DNA from 2 places in the Paraburkholderia sp. GAS199 genome. Region 1 is predicted to be linked to the other one. Evidence: riboswitches for the same ligand, from Rfam matches in the RefSeq annotation. Region 1 holds a riboswitch; the other holds the start of a gene.
What was found. A riboswitch is a leader RNA that binds a small molecule or an ion and turns the genes downstream of it on or off. The one in region 1 is predicted to bind manganese.
Positions count from the first base shown of each region.

Region 2: another riboswitch for manganese. It lies ahead of P3T18_RS10935 (sodium:calcium antiporter); the one in region 1 lies ahead of P3T18_RS23655 (TMEM165/GDT1 family protein).

Region 1 is NZ_JBNDMM010000006.1:371,702-379,298, forward strand. It holds gene P3T18_RS23650 (MEDS domain-containing protein) at 1-536, opposite strand, end outside; gene P3T18_RS23655 (TMEM165/GDT1 family protein) at 683-1,273, opposite strand; yybP-ykoY riboswitch at 1,283-1,465, opposite strand; gene mntP (manganese efflux pump MntP) at 1,571-2,137, opposite strand; yybP-ykoY riboswitch at 2,148-2,312, opposite strand; gene P3T18_RS23665 (NADH:flavin oxidoreductase/NADH oxidase family protein) at 2,397-3,629, opposite strand; gene P3T18_RS23670 (MerR family transcriptional regulator) at 3,816-4,298, shown strand; gene P3T18_RS23675 (LysR family transcriptional regulator) at 4,541-5,524, shown strand; gene P3T18_RS23680 (porin) at 5,632-6,786, shown strand; gene P3T18_RS23685 (DUF4148 domain-containing protein) at 6,842-7,129, opposite strand; gene P3T18_RS23690 (response regulator) at 7,384-7,597, shown strand, end outside.
Region 2 is NZ_JBNDMM010000002.1:1,089,885-1,097,481, reverse strand. It holds gene P3T18_RS10945 (phytanoyl-CoA dioxygenase family protein) at 1-438, shown strand, start outside; gene P3T18_RS10940 (SphA family protein) at 514-1,458, opposite strand; gene P3T18_RS10935 (sodium:calcium antiporter) at 2,040-3,050, opposite strand; yybP-ykoY riboswitch at 3,205-3,376, opposite strand; gene P3T18_RS10930 (NADP-dependent oxidoreductase) at 3,481-4,500, shown strand; tRNA gene P3T18_RS10925 (tRNA-Arg) at 4,654-4,729, opposite strand; gene P3T18_RS10920 (c-type cytochrome) at 5,015-5,920, shown strand; gene P3T18_RS10915 (UvrD-helicase domain-containing protein) at 6,013-7,597, opposite strand, start outside.

The DNA of each region.
Region 1 (7,597 bases):
AGCGTGAGCGGGTGCGTGCGCAACACGTCCATCAGCATCGCGCCGGACAGTTTCGCCATGTCGTAGACGCACACGGCGGGCTGCCGGTTGCGTTCGATGATCTCGTTGACTTCGGCCTCGTACTCGATCAGATCCGGCGCGCTGGCGAGATCGCCGAACGCCCAGTCCATATTGCCCATGATGCGCAGCCGCGAAAACCCTGCGTCGCGTCCGGAACCGGTGAGGTGATCGACCATGCGCAGCATCTGCTGTTTGTCGAAACGGCCTTCTTCGTCGAGATAGGCTTCTGGCCAAGTCACGACTTCGAGCTGACCGCACGCTTCGCAATGCGCGACGTCGATGCCCGCCGCGGCGAGCCTCGCGCGGTGATCTTCCGCGAGATTGGGCGCGACGATATGGAAGTTCTTCTCGCCGGATTCCACGGCCTGCCGGTAATACGGAATCAGGGCTTCGTATTCCTGGTCGCGGCTGTCGAAGAACGCGCAGACGTGGTACGCGTCCATCAAAGTGCCGGCGATAGCGATGCGATCGTCCATTGAATGCCCCTGGGTGACGGCGGGTCGTGCGGTCTGATGACGGGAAGTGGCAGCCCGAAGGGCGCCACCCGTCCCGAATCGGGCAACGCATGCCTATGGTATGGCATTGCCCGCTGAAATATGCTTTTTTCTGCTTGCCGTGCGGATCAGAACATCGGGTACTGCTGCGGATACAGCGCGGTTCGCAGCGCCAGGCCACCGAGCACGACGAAGATGACGGCCGCCAGAATGTGCACGGCCTTGGTCGGCAGACGGTCGGCGAATTTGTGACCCAGGTAGATCACCGGCACGTTCGCCAGCATCATGCCGAGCGTCGTGCCGGCCACCACGCCGAAAAACTCGTGAAAGCGCGCGGCGAGCGCGATCGTCACGACCTGGGTCTTGTCGCCCATCTCGGCGAGAAAGAACGTCAGGGCCGTGGTGCCGAAAACGCCCATCGGATGTTTGGTGGACACGGCATCGGCGCCGTCGAGCTTATCGGGGATCAGAATCCAGACGGCCATCACCGCGAACGAGGCAACCACCGCCCAGTTCAGAATGGCCGGGCTGAGAATGCTGGCGAGCCACGCGCCGAGCGCGCCGGACGCGGCATGATTGATCAGCGTCGCGACAAACACACCGAGAATGATGGGGATGGGTTTGCGATATCTCGCGGCCAGCACGAGGGATAGAAGCTGGGTCTTGTCGCCGATCTCAGCGAGGCCGACCACGCTGGTCGATACGAGGAATGATTGCATGTATTGTGGGCCGGGCCGCTCTATAAGAACGCAATGACACGCACTCCGGCGACCCGGTCAGGTCGGAATGCGAGTCATCGGTCTTGCCAGGCAAAGTGCTGTGCACGCCATGGCGGTCTGGCGACCTCCAAGTATGTTGACGTGCACCCTCGAACATTGCAGTCGAGGCGGCTACTCCCCAATGAGAGCCGCGATTCTACCGCGCCGTCAGCGAGCGGCGCAACTTACGCCATTAATCGGTTCGCGGCGCGTGGGGTGGGGCGCGCGCACTTCAATGAGAGCGCCGCGCAGCCGGATTCACAACACCTGCAGATGCTCGGCGAGAATCACGCAGCCGATGCCGATCAGCACGACGCCGCCCGCCAGTTCCGCGCGTCGTCCCACCACGTTGCCGATGACGCGGCCGAGCAGCACGCCGATGGTCACCATGGTCGCGGTGGCGAGGCCGATGGCCGCGGCGGTGGAGTAGATGTTGACGTTGACGAAGGCGAGGCCGGCGCCGACCGCCATCGCGTCGATGCTGGTCGCAAAACCGGTGAGCGCAAGCAGCCAGAACGAATGGGCGGTTGGTTTCGTCTCGTGAGTTTCGCTGGCGGAAAAGCTGTTGAAGATCATGCGCGCACCGAGCACGCCGAGCAGCGTGAACGCAATCCAGTGATCCCAGGCCGATACGTATTGTGCCGCGGCGCGGCCGAGAAACCAGCCGATCAGCGGCGTCAGCGCTTCGATGACACCGAAGATGAGGCCGGTGCGTAGCGCTTCGCGCCAATGCGGACGATGCAGGGTCGCGCCTTTGCCAATCGCAGCCGCGAAGGCGTCGGTGGACATGGCAAAAGCGAGGAAAAGCGTTGCAACAGGGTTCATGAGAGAGGTGGCTCGTGGTCGGGCGGAAACCGCGACACACCGCCGCGCCCGACCGGTCGCGTGGTGTGTCGATGGTCTTGCCAACTAAAGGGCTGCCTGCACCACGGTCTGGCGACCGAGAATGTTGACGCAGGCGCTTCTGGGTAGAAGCCGGCTACTCCCCAAAGACAGCACGAGCTTATCACGTCAGAAAGCTTTTTGTAATTAAACTGGCCTTACGGGTCGGCAATACGAGTCGGCCAAACGCGTGGCGCAGCGTTCAGGCCGCGCGTTGCGACATCCAGCGCCGGTAACGGCGCGTGCGGCATGCGTCGGTGGCCTGTTGCAGAAGCAGGGCGCGCAGCGGGGACACCGCCGGGTCGGTCGTTTTGCCGAGACTCAGTTTGCGCAACTGGAACTTGACGGTCGCCATGTTCGCGAGCGACGCCAGCGTCTTGTTCCTCCAGACGATCGGCGGCAGTTCGGGCGCGCTGTCCTTGCCGCTTTTCCAGTCCCGCGGCAGATCGGGATGGATCGCGAGGGCCGTGCCCACGCCGACCATCTCCACGCCGCTCTCCACCACCTGCTGCGCGACCTGCCGCCGCCGGATGCCGCCCGTCACCATGACCGGCATCCTGGCGACCTTGCGGATGTCGCGCGCGAATTCCAGGAAGTAGGCCTCGCGCGCCAGAGTGCGGCCGTCGCGTGCTTCGCCCTGCATGGCCGGCGCTTCGTAGCTGCCGCCGGATAGTTCGACCAGGTCCACCTGCAACGCGCCGAGCCACTCGACCACCTGGCGCGCGTCGTCGGCCGTGAAGCCGCCGCGCTGGAAATCCGCCGAATTCAGCTTCACGGCAACGGCAAACGCCGGCGACACGGCGTCGCGAACCGCTTCGACGATGGCCAGCAGCAAACGCGCGCGGTTCGCCAGCGAGCCGCCCCACCGGTCGGTCCGGCGGTTGGTGAGCGGCGACAGGAACTGGCTCAGCAGATAGCCATGCGCCGCGTGGATTTCGACGCCGGTAAAGCCCGCCTGTTCCGCCAGTTGCGCCGTGCGGGCGAATCGCGCGATCACGTCGTCGATGACTTCCTGCGTCATGGCGAGCGGCGTATTGAAGCGTTTGGACAGCTTGCCCAGTTCGAGCGGAATAGCGGACGGCGCCCATGTCGGCTGACCGAGGCTGGCCTGCATCTGACGGCCCGGATGGTTGATTTGCAGCCAGAACTGCGCGCCGCCGGCGCGGCCGGTCTGCGCCCAGCGGGAGAATTTCGCCAACTGGCCGGCGTTCTCCAGCACGACGCCGCCGGGCCCCGTCATGGCGCGGCTGTCGACCATCACGTTGCCCGAAATCAGCAGGCCGGCGCCGCCGTTCGCCCACGCCGCGTAGAGGCGCATGAGTTTTTCGGAGGGCGCGTGATCGGCGTCCGCCATGTTTTCTTCCATGGCCGCCTTGGCAATCCGGTTCGGGATGACCGAACCGTTGGGGAGAGTGAGTGTGTCGAACACGTTCATGGGACCACCTCGATTGATCGTGCTGCACACTCTAAGGTTGAAGTGAAGTTTAATGTCAAGCGCTTTCGGTACGTGGACCCCGAGCGCCCGCTTGACCGCTTTTCGACTCGCGGATTAAAGTCGGCTTCGAGGTTTGCGCCATCCGGCACGAACGGCGCAACGCAGTCTTCACGGAGTATCGAGCCAATGAAAATCGGGGAACTCGCGGAACGCACCGGGCTTGCGCCGTCGCGCATCCGCTTCTATGAGCGCATCGGTCTGTTGAAGACCGTTCAACGCGAGTCGAACGGCTATCGCACTTATCCCGCCGAAGCCGCGCTGGTTCTCGATCTCATCACGAGCGCGCAGAAGGCCGGCTTCAGTCTCGACGAGATCGCCATGCTGCTGCCGCCCGATTCGGCGCAGTGGCAGCACGCCACCTTGCTCGACACGCTGCGTCTGAAGGTGCAGGACATCGAAGCGCTGGAGGCTCGCCTCGCGCAGAGCAAAACACATCTCGTGTGGCTGATCGAGGAGATCGAAGCCAGGCCCGCGGAGATGGATTGCGCCGCCAACGCGAAGCGCGTGTTGTCGCGCATACAACGCGGCGAAGTCGGCCGTCCGGTTCTCGCGAGCAAGGACGTCAAGGTGCTCGGCAAAACAAGCCGCCGCGCGGTCCGGTCCCGCTAGACTGCAATCGGCCGGCGTCGCGAATGAAGCTTCGCGCCACATGACAATTCGGTAATCTGCCGGTCGGACTCGCGTAAGCCCGTACCCGCTAAGCTCGAATTCATCCTCTATTCCAACTTCCAGGCTCGGGCGGCTGAAGGCCGGTGTGATGCCGCTTGATGCCGCACCATGGCCGCACCAAGCCGCGATGCCCGCGCATGGCGTCCACGCGATGGCCGACCCGGTGCGCGCCGGAGAACACGATGAATCAGCTGGCATCAATACGGATCTTCGCCAAAGTCGCGGAGTGCTTGAGTTTTGCCGAGGCGGCCAAGCAACTGAACATGTCCAACTCGGTCGTGACACGCAGTCTCGCGACGCTCGAAGAACATCTCGGCGTGCGGCTCGTCAATCGCACGACGCGGCATGTGTCGCTCACCGCCATCGGACAGATGTACTGGGAACGCAGCATCGAATTGCTGAGCCAGCTCGACGCCATGGACGAATGCATCGCGTGCGCCGTGGGACAACCCACGGGCTCGCTGCGAATCGCCGCGTCGTCGCTTTACGCGACCACCGACCTGCCGGATGTCCTGGCGACGTATCGTGCGCTGGAACCGCGCATCCGTTTCGAGCTGACGGTGTTCGACACCATGAGCGACGTGGCCGTCAGCGAGTTCGACGTCTGCTTCAGCGCGGAGCGGCGCTTGCGCGATTCGTCGCTGGTTTGCCGGCCGCTCGCGCAGATACGCGATGTCATCGTCGCCAGTCCTGACTATCTCGCGCGTTGTCCGGTGCCGTGCACGCCGGGCGAACTCGCCTTGCACGACGTGCTCGTCGCGTCGGATGCGCCGAGCCGTTACTGGGAGTTTCGCGACACGCACGGCACGCAGCGTGTCGTCGTGCAGCCGATCATGAACATACAGAGTCCGCAGGTGGTCAAGCGGGCCGTGCAGGCGGGACTCGGCATCGCGCGCCTGTCGCGTTCGTTCGTGCGCGACGAACTGGCCAACGGCAGCCTGCAGGCATTGCTCGACGACGCGCCCCTGTGCGACGACGAACGCACGGTCTGGCTGCTGTATTCGAGCCAGCCGCGCATGGCGGTCGCGTTGCGCGGCTTCATCGATTTCGTGGTGGAGCACTATCGTCGGATTCCACTGGAAAACAAGCCTGAAAACGATGCGCGCGTCGGCAAGGCGCCACACCTGGAGAGCAATACTGAATTGCTGGCGGGACGGATTTTGTAGGTCCTACAGTGCGAGCACCCGAGACCGGAGCCTATCTGCTGACGTGGCATGGCGCGCCATGCAGGCAGCTTCCGGCGCGGCGTTCTCACACTCAAGGATCTGCATTCATGAAAAAAATTCTGCTGGCCTCGGTCGTCAATGCGGCGCTCGGCTTTACGCTCACTCCAATCGCCGCGATGGCACAAAGCAGTATCACCTTGTATGGTTTGATCGACGAAGGCCTGAACTACACCAGCAATACCGGCGGCCATTCGAACGTCCAGATGGAAAGCGGATTCGCGCAGGGCAGCCGCTGGGGCCTGAAGGGATCGGAAGACCTGGGCGGCGGCACCAAGGCGATTTTTCAGCTGGAAAACGGCTTCGACGTCAACACCGGCAAGCTCGGCCAGGGCGGCCGCATGTTTGGACGGCAGGCCTATGTCGGCCTGAGTTCGGCGCAGTTCGGCACGTTGACGATGGGGCGGCAATACGATTCGGTGGTGGACTATCTCGCACCGCTCACGGCCAACGGCAACTGGGCCGGCTACATGCTCTCGCATCCCTACGATAACGACAACACGGACAACTCGTTCCGCCTGAACAACAGCGTGAAGTACACGAGCAACACCTACGGCGGCGTGACCTTCGGCGGCTTGTACGGCTTCAGCAACCAGGCGGGCGGCTTCGCGAACAACCGCTCGTACAGCTTCGGCGCGCAATACGTGGGCGCTGCCGTCAGCGTGGCGGCCGCCTATATGCAGATCAACAATCCGGGCGGCACCGCCGGCGGCTCGCTCTCGACCGACGACACCGACTTCTTCGCCTCGCGTCAGCAGGTTTGGGGCGCGGGGATCAACTACACGATCGGCCCGACGGTACTCGGCTTCGTGTACAGCCACACCACGCTGAACAATGCGACCGGTTCGGTCTACGTGGGCAACTTCGCGAACACCGCGAACAGCCTCAAGTTCGACAACTTCGAGGTCAACGCGAAATACCAGTTCATGAAGGCGGCCTATGTGGGCGCCATGTACAACTACACGCTGGCCCATTTCGACAGCAACGCGGGGAATTCCAAGCCCAAGTACCACCAGTTCGGCCTGATGGTGGACTACACGCTGTCGCCGCGCACCGACGCCTACGTGCAGGGCATGTACCAGCATGCTTCGAGCGGCGGCCTGGTCGCGATGCCGCTCAATACCGCATACATCACGGGCGCCGACGCACCGTCGTCGGGTCCGAACCAGTTCCTCGCCCGCGTCGGTATCCGCCACACGTTCTAAGCACCCGGGCGGACGGCCGCTCGAATCCGGCGCCGCCTTGCCGCGCATCGGCGTTTCAGTTTGCCGCCGATGCCGGATGGTCGGCGGCCGGGTTCTTCGTGTTCGCCAGCGGCGCGGCGTCGGAGCCATGCTGGATCGCATAAATTTCCCGGTTATGGGCGATGGCCTGCTGTGACGGCGGGTAATCGCCCTTCGGCACCGGCACGAAGCCCTCGGCCTGGGCCTGCACGAGTTGCGCCCGCACTTCGGCGCGGGTCAATTCATGCGAAGCCGACTGCGCAAAAGCAGGAGCGCCGAACGACAGGCTCAGCATGGCGGCGGTCAATACAGTGAAGCAGTTCATGATGTCTCTCCGGTAATGGATCGGGTGGCGGACAAGGAGCTTCGAGCCACGCCTGCCATTTTCGTCAGCGGGCTTGTCGCCTCACTGACCTTGCGATTACCGTTCTGTTATCTCCGCGAATCTCCGCAATCTTTTTGCGCGTCCCTCAGGCTGCCTGGCAGCAGGACTTAAGGAACGCCTAAGGAAGCGTTAAGCTTGCGCAGCGGACAATACGCGTATCGCACGATGCGGGCATAACGGACAGGGGAGACGCCATGCGGCTATTGCTGGTCGAAGACGACGAGATGATTGCGGAGACCGTGCTGGGCGCGATGCGCCGCTCGGGCTATGCGATCGACTGGGCGGCGGACGGCCGCGCGGCCGAGTTGTCGCTGGGCAATGGTGTCTACGACCTCGTGCTGCTCGATCTCGGCTTGCCGAAGAAAGACGGCATCGACGTGCTCAACGCCTATCGCAAGGTCGGCGGTG
Region 2 (7,597 bases), on a different contig from region 1:
ATTCGTTTCGGCTCCGACACGCGGCGCTTCATGCTGAACGCACTCGTGATGCTCGATGATTTCACGCTGGAAAACGGCGCGACTCATGTCCTCGGTCATTCGCAAAACACAGAACAACCACCCTGCGACGAAGCGTTCTATGCCGAGGCCTCACGTGCAACTGGCAAGCGCGGAACGGTTCTGCTGTTCGATTCACGCATGTGGCACGCAACCGGACGCAACACCACCGACGCCCCACGACGTGCCCTGACGTTGACATTCACGAGTCCATTTTTTAAGCCGCAACTCGACTACGCTCGCCTGTTCGGTTACAGCAATTTCAACCGTAGCAGCGCGTGGATGAAGCAGGTTTTGGGTTTCAACGCTCGGGTGCCCGAATCGCTCGACGAATTCTACGTGCCGGTCGAGCAGCGTTTTTACCAACGCGGGCAGGATTGATTTTGCGATTCCAGATCGGCGCAATCTGTAGGCCCGCGTTGCTTCCAAGACAAGAGGCACGGTATTCGATGGTCGTTACTGAAACGTCGCACTCACCGACAACAGCACCGCATTCCCCTTCGGCCGTTTGCTCACGTTGAACTCATTGACCCAACGCAGCGACGCCGACAACGGCGTGTTCTGCACCTTGCCCGACCAGGTGACCACCGGACCAAGACCCACCGAGTGCCCCTGGTCGCCGCCCGTGATGTCGGCCAGGCCGCCGGAATCGCCGCCGAGTTGCTGGATGTAGCCGCCCACCACGCCCACGCCCCAGCCCGACGCGAAACGCTTGAGCGCGAGCAAGTCGAGCACGCTCAACGGCGCGTTGTGATAGTGGGTGTCGTTATTCGGCGTGTAGAAGTTGATGCCGTAGTTCAACGACAGCTCGATCGACTCCTTCGGGAACAGCTTCGTATAGGCGACAGTCGGCGTGAAGGTCCACGTGTTCTGCCCGGCATTGGCCAGCCGGGTCGTGCTGTAAGCGCCCGTCGGTGCGTAAATCTGCACGCTGAACGACACATGGTCGGTCTTCGTCAGGTGGTAGCCCGCCACGACCGGCGCGAAGAAGACGTCGGCAAACTGCGTGTTGGAATCGTTCGGCAGGATGCCGTGGAAGGACGAGATGTCGGTGTATTGAAACGGCACGCCGAACACCGACGCGAAGTTCCAGCCGCCCACGGTGATGCCCCAGGTTTTGATCGCGCTGACGATGGTGTAGATCGCCGTCACATTGATGCCCGCCGTCACCGTTCCGGCAATCGGAATGGATTTGCTCGCGCCCAGCGAACCTTCGTAGTAAATGGTGCTGGCCGATACGACCCAGTCGCTGGTGGGCGGCACGACGCCGGCATAAGGCGTGACCTGCATACCGGTGATCGGCCGGCCGATTCCGCCTTCGGTTGCGAGCGCCGGCTGCGACAAAGCGAGGCCGACGGTGGTGAGAAGTGCTGCGGATCCAGGCAAACGCAGAACGGCCATTTTTTCGCCTCGTCTATCAAACTTTCATTTGTACGCGAGTGCAGTTCGTTGCCATTCGACGATTATGAAAAGGCAGAGGGCATTGTGATTTTTTTGCCCGACACCGCGTGATTTTTCAGACCGACATTAGCCGATTCATAATCGCGACAACTCAAACTTTATTTCTTTCGTGAAGCGAAAATAAGCGAGCGGGCACAGCGCAACCCGGGTTGCCGCAAAGAAAAGAAGCGTTGTCTGGATGGCGTGACGGAAGACATGGCGGGCATGGACGCTCCTTCAGCAACACACGGACGCCGCATTGACTATGCGGGAGGCGCAACGGGAACAGCGAGAAACGTCGTTCAGAAATACTAGCAAACGTCCCGTAAAAGAACAGAGATAAATTTTGTAACCGGACCAGAACCAGCGCATTTCCGCCAGCGCCCGAATTCATCGGCCATTCAAGCGGCATTTTCTGCGTTCGGTTGCGGGTGCACTCACTCCGGGTTTAAAAGCTTGCGGTAATCGTCGCGTTTTCATCGTCATTCGGCTGCGTAAAACAGTCGGCGAGGATCGGCGAATCTTCCCGCCGATCCCATTCTTCAGCGAGTCAGCGTGATTGCCAGATAGACGGCATACAACACGCCGCTCACCAGCAACGCCCACACCGGCACGCCGCGTTCGCGCACGTTGAGCCGCAACCATGCAGCGGCGGCGAGCGTGATCACGATGCCGGTCACCACTTCGATGCGCGGTGTCCACGGCGTCAGCAAGATGCCGATTGCCGGCAGCAGCGTCCCCTGAAACACCATCGCGCCGGTGATGTTGCCGAATGCGAGCGTATCCTTGCCGCGACGAATCCACAGGATGCTGTTGACCTTCTCCGGCAACTCTGTCGCGATCGGAATAATGAGCAGCGACAGCAGCAACGGCGACACGCCGAGCGCCTGTGACACGCCGCGCACGCCATGGATGAAACCTTCCGCGCCCCACACCAGCAGTGCGACGGCGAGCGCCAGTTGCACGGCAATGGTCGCGAGATTCGTCGGAATGCCGATCCGCGAGAGCAGCATTTTGCCTGGCGCTTCCGTACCGTGACCAGCGTCCACCAGCTGATCCGACGCACGGAACGTCATCACCACGTAGGTGACATAGACGCCGACCAGCGCTACGCTAAAAAGCGCCCGCACCAGCATCTGCTCGTGCGGAACGTACATCGCCACCGCCGCCAGCACGAAGGCGCACAGAAAGTAATTCAGGTCGCGCGTGAAACCCGTGCGCTCCGGCGTCACCCAACCCGTGACGCCGCGCGAGCCGAGAATCGCGAGTGTCATCAGGAATGTCGACAGGGTGGACAGCATCAGCGGTGCGCCCAGAATGGCGCCGACGCCGATCTCCTGATTGACCGCGCTGTCGGTCGTGCCGCCGGCGATAGCCAGCAGCGGCACGAGCGTCTCCGGCAAAGCCGTGCCCACCGCCGCGAATAGCGAACCCGTCACGCCCTCGGAAATTTTCAGACGCTCGCCGAGATGCTCCAGCGCATTGGTGAACAACTCCGCCGCCACCAGAATGATCACCAGCATGATGGCGAGTTCGAACAGAAGACCGGTCATGCGCGGCTCCCCGCAAACGAAAGCGCAATGGTGAACTGGGACGTGACGGCGAACGGACGTGCAAACGGCATGCCGCGCAACGGGCGGTGCATCGTGCAAACAAACGGGAAAACAGACAGGGCACGACGATGATTCACAGGGCAACTCCGTGGTCGGACGATAGTGACGAACCCATGACGCACCGCCACCCGTCCGACCAGAACGAAGCAGTACGCCAATGGTCTCGCCAAACCAACCCGGTCGAACGCGCCATGACCCGCAGGCCAAGTATGTTGACGCGTTCTCCTTCAAGGAATGAAGGAAGGCTACTCCCCAATGACCGGGCGATTCTAACGGCGCATCGTGCTTTCAACAAGCTTCGACATATGACAGGCGGCCAGCGCGCCACTGGTAAGATCGACAACCGTATTCGACAGCAGTGAGTCCTCACATGAGTTACCAGAACCGCCAGTGGTTTTACGTCAAGCGCCCCGAAGGCCGCGTCGGCGACGAACATTATGAATTGCGCGAAAGCGAGATCGACACGCAGCTCGCCGCAAACGAAGTGCTGATCCGCGCGCGCATTGTCAGCGTCGATCCGTATATCCGCATTCAGCAGCACGAGCGCAATACCTACGACGTGCCGCATCCGCTCGGCATCGTGCAACGCGCCGGCGTGGTGGGCGAAGTGGTGGCCTCGGCGAGTCCGCTATTCAAAGCGGGCGACTGGGTATCCGCCTACAGCGGCTGGCAGTTGTACGCCAAATGTCACCATAGCGAACTGACGCGGCTCGACCCGGACGCCGCACCGGTCTCCACCGCGCTCGGCGTGCTCGGCATGCCCGGCCGCACCGCATGGTTCGGCCTGATGGAAGCCGGCAAGCCGCGCCCCGGCGACACCCTCGTCGTGAGCGGCGCGGCGGGCGCGGTCGGCTCGCTGGTGGCGCAGTTCGGCAAGCGCGCGGGATGCCGGGTCGTCGGCATCGCGGGCGGTCCGGACAAATGCGCATTCCTGACCGACACGCTCAAACTGGATGGCGCGGTCGATTACCGCGCGCATCCGACGCTCGAAGGTTTGCAGGCGGCCGTGCAAGCGGCGACCGGCGGCGTCGATGTCTATTTCGACAACGTGGGCGGCATGGTCACCGACGCGGTCATTCCGCTCATCAAACGCCGCGCGCGCATCGTGATCTGCGGCGCGATCGCGCAGTACGACGGCGGCCTCGACACACCGGACCTCGCGCCGCGCTTCCTGCAACACATGCTGTTTCAGCGCGCCACGATTCAGGGCATCCTCGCGCGCGACTTCGTCTACCGCATGGACGAGATGCTGAAAACGGTCGCGCCGTGGGTCAAGAACGGTGAAATCGTTTACCAGGAAACTTATATGGACAGTTTCGACGTGCTGCCGCAAGCGCTGAACAGCCTGTTCGAAGGAAAGAATCTCGGCAAGCTGCTGGTGCGCGTTTGATGCGTAGTTGACTGCGTGAGTCGGCGCGGGCGGCAGTCGGTGGAACGACGGCTGCTGTTCGCGGCGATGCGTGAGCGGCGCGCGGGCTTGCGGTCTCGAGTAAGACTGGAATGGGAAAGACGGGGGAAAACCGCGTTGAGACTTGACCAGAATTGGTGCGCCCGGCTGGGATCGAACCAGCAACCCCTGCCTTCGGAGGGCAGTACTCTATCCATTGAGCTACGGGCGCTTCAACACGAAAGCGCGGCAACCTGAACGGAAGCGACGCCAAAGCGAGACCGAAAGGATACCCGGTTTCGGCTGAACCGTCCACCGGACGGCCTGCGACGCGGTTTCCGGCGCTTTGAGGCCACTCGCCGACGCGCCTCGCGATGCGGGTAAACGCCTGCTGAACACCGCGCCGCGGTCCTCGCCGTCGTCGAAATCTTGCGTCTATAATCGTCCGTGGCTGATTAAAGAACAAGAAGTTGCCGTCACGCTGTACCGCTCACATACCCACGGAGACGAGACAAGCATGAGCGAAGCACCACACGGAGCCCCGATCAAGACCCCCGCACAGCTCATCGCCGCGATCATCGCCGGGTTTGCTGTACCGATCGTCATCATCGTTCTACTGGCTGTCTACGTCGACAACTCGACGCGCACAGGCGCCGGCACCGACTCTCTCTCCGACGCCGAAGTCACCGCTCGCATCAAGCCGTTCGCTCAGGTCGACATTCGCGACGCCAATGCGCCGCGCGTCTACAAGAGCGGCGAAGAAGTCTACAAGGCAGTCTGCTCGGCGTGTCACGCGTCGGGTGCGGCGGGCGCGCCGAAGTTCACCAATACCGCCGACTGGGCGCCGCGCATCTCGCAAGGCTTCGATACGCTCTGGCACACGGCACTCGCCGGCAAGGGCGCGATGCCGCCGCGCGGCGGCACCAGCCCGGACGACTACAGCGACTTCGAAATCGCCCGCGCGGTGGTCTACATGGCGAACAATTCCGGCGCGAGCTTCCCTGAACCGGCGCAACCCGTCGCGGGTGCGGCCGCAGCGTCGGGTGCCGCGGCGGCATCGGGTGCGGCTGCCGCCGGCGCATCGGACGCAGGCGCGGCGCAGGCCGCCGCCGCGATGGCCGCCATGGCGAGCGTGCCGCAAGCCGCGGCGCCGGCCGCCGGCGGCACGCAGAGCGCGGACGCATCGCAGGCGGGCAAGGCGCTGTATCAGCAGGTCTGTCAGGCGTGTCACGCGGCCGGCGTGCTGAACGCACCGAAGTTCGGCGACAAGGACGCGTGGGCACCGCGTCTGAAAGACCCGATGGACACGGTCTACAACTATGCACTGCACGGCAAGGGCGCGATGCCGGCCAAAGGCGGCTCCAACGCCTCCGATGCGGACGTGAAAGCCGCCGTCGATTACATGGTGAGCGCCGTCAAATAAGCCGCGTCCACTGCTGCATTCCGCATAAAAAATCCCTGCTCCGTGGCAACACGGGCAGGGATTTTTTCATACGCCAGCCACACTCGACGCGCTCAAGGCTTCTGCAACAGCGCCTTCAGACTCGCGAGCCGGTCTTTCGGTGACATCGGCGCTTCTTCGGGCGTCGGCGGCGGAGCGTCGTCGAGCAGCATTTCGGGGATGAAACGCGACGGCTCGCACACCACCGTCTCTCTCGCGCGCTTGCGCTTCTTGCACCAGTTCAGATGCAAACTGCGCTGCGCGCGCGTGATCGCGACATACATCAGGCGGCGTTCTTCCTCGATGCGCGCGTCGTCGATCGGCTCGTCGTCGGGGCCGCCGCGATGGGGCATGATGCCTTCCTCGACGCCCACCAGAAACACGTGCGGATACTCCAGTCCCTTCGACGCATGCACGGTGGAAAGCCGCACGGCGTCGGGGTCTTCTTCGCGTCCTTCGAGCATCGACATCAACGCGACCGTCTGGATCAGGCCGAGCAGATTCTTGCCCGTGTCGCCGAAACCGTCGGCGGTGTCGTAGCCGGTTGCCTCGCTATTTTCTGCGCCGGCCGGCTCGGCCTTGGTGCCTTTGCGCTTGAGCCATTCCATGAACTCCAGCACGTTCTGCCACTTGGCCTGCGCCTGACGTTCGTCGAACGCGTCGTACAGATACGCCTCGTAGTGGATCGCGTCCATCAGTTCGTCGAGCAAGGTGCCGGCGGCATCTTTTTCGGCGCGATCGGTGAGACGCTGCATGAAGTCGCAGAACACGCGCATCGGCTCGATCTGACGCGGCGACAGACGCGCTTCGATGCCGCCCATGTACACCGCTTCGAACAGCGACACCTTGGCCTGCCCGGCAAACGAGCCGAGCGCTTCGAGCGTCGTATTGCCGACGCCGCGCCGTGGTGTGGTGATCGCGCGGATGAACGCGGGGTCGTCGTTGGCGTTGGCGATCAGACGCAGGTACGCGCAGATGTCCTTGATTTCGGCTTTGTCGAAGAACGACTGACCGCCCGAGAGCACGTACGGAATCCGCTCGCGACGCAACACCTGTTCGAAGATGCGCGCCTGAAAATTGCCGCGATACAGGATTGCGTAATCGCGGAAATTCGCACGCCGCTCGAACTTGTGCGCCGACAGGCGAAACACCACCGATTCGGCCTCGTGCTCTTCGTCGTTGCACGGCGTGACGGTGATCGTGTCGCCCATGCCGTGTTCGGACCACAGCTTCTTCTCGAACAGCTTGGGATTGTTCGCGATCACGTTGTTCGCGGCGGTGAGAATGCGCACCGTGGAGCGGTAGTTCTGCTCCAGTTTGATCAGATGCAGCTTCGGAAAATCCTTGCTGAGCTGGCCAAGATTTTCGAGCGTGGCACCGCGCCAGCCGTAAATGGCCTGGTCGTCGTCGCCCACCGCCGTGAAGGCCGCGCGCGGGCCGGCCAGCAGTTTCACCAGTTCGTACTGACAGGCGTTGGTGTCCTGGTATTCGTCGATCAGCAGATAGCGCAGCTTGTTCTGCCAGCGCTCGCGCACCTGCTCGTTCTGTGCGAAGAGTTCGGCGGGCAGACGGATCAGGTCGTCGAAATCGACGGCCTGATACGCGTGCAGCGTGGCGACGTAATTGCGGTAGACGATCGCCGCCTGATGCTCGTCTTCG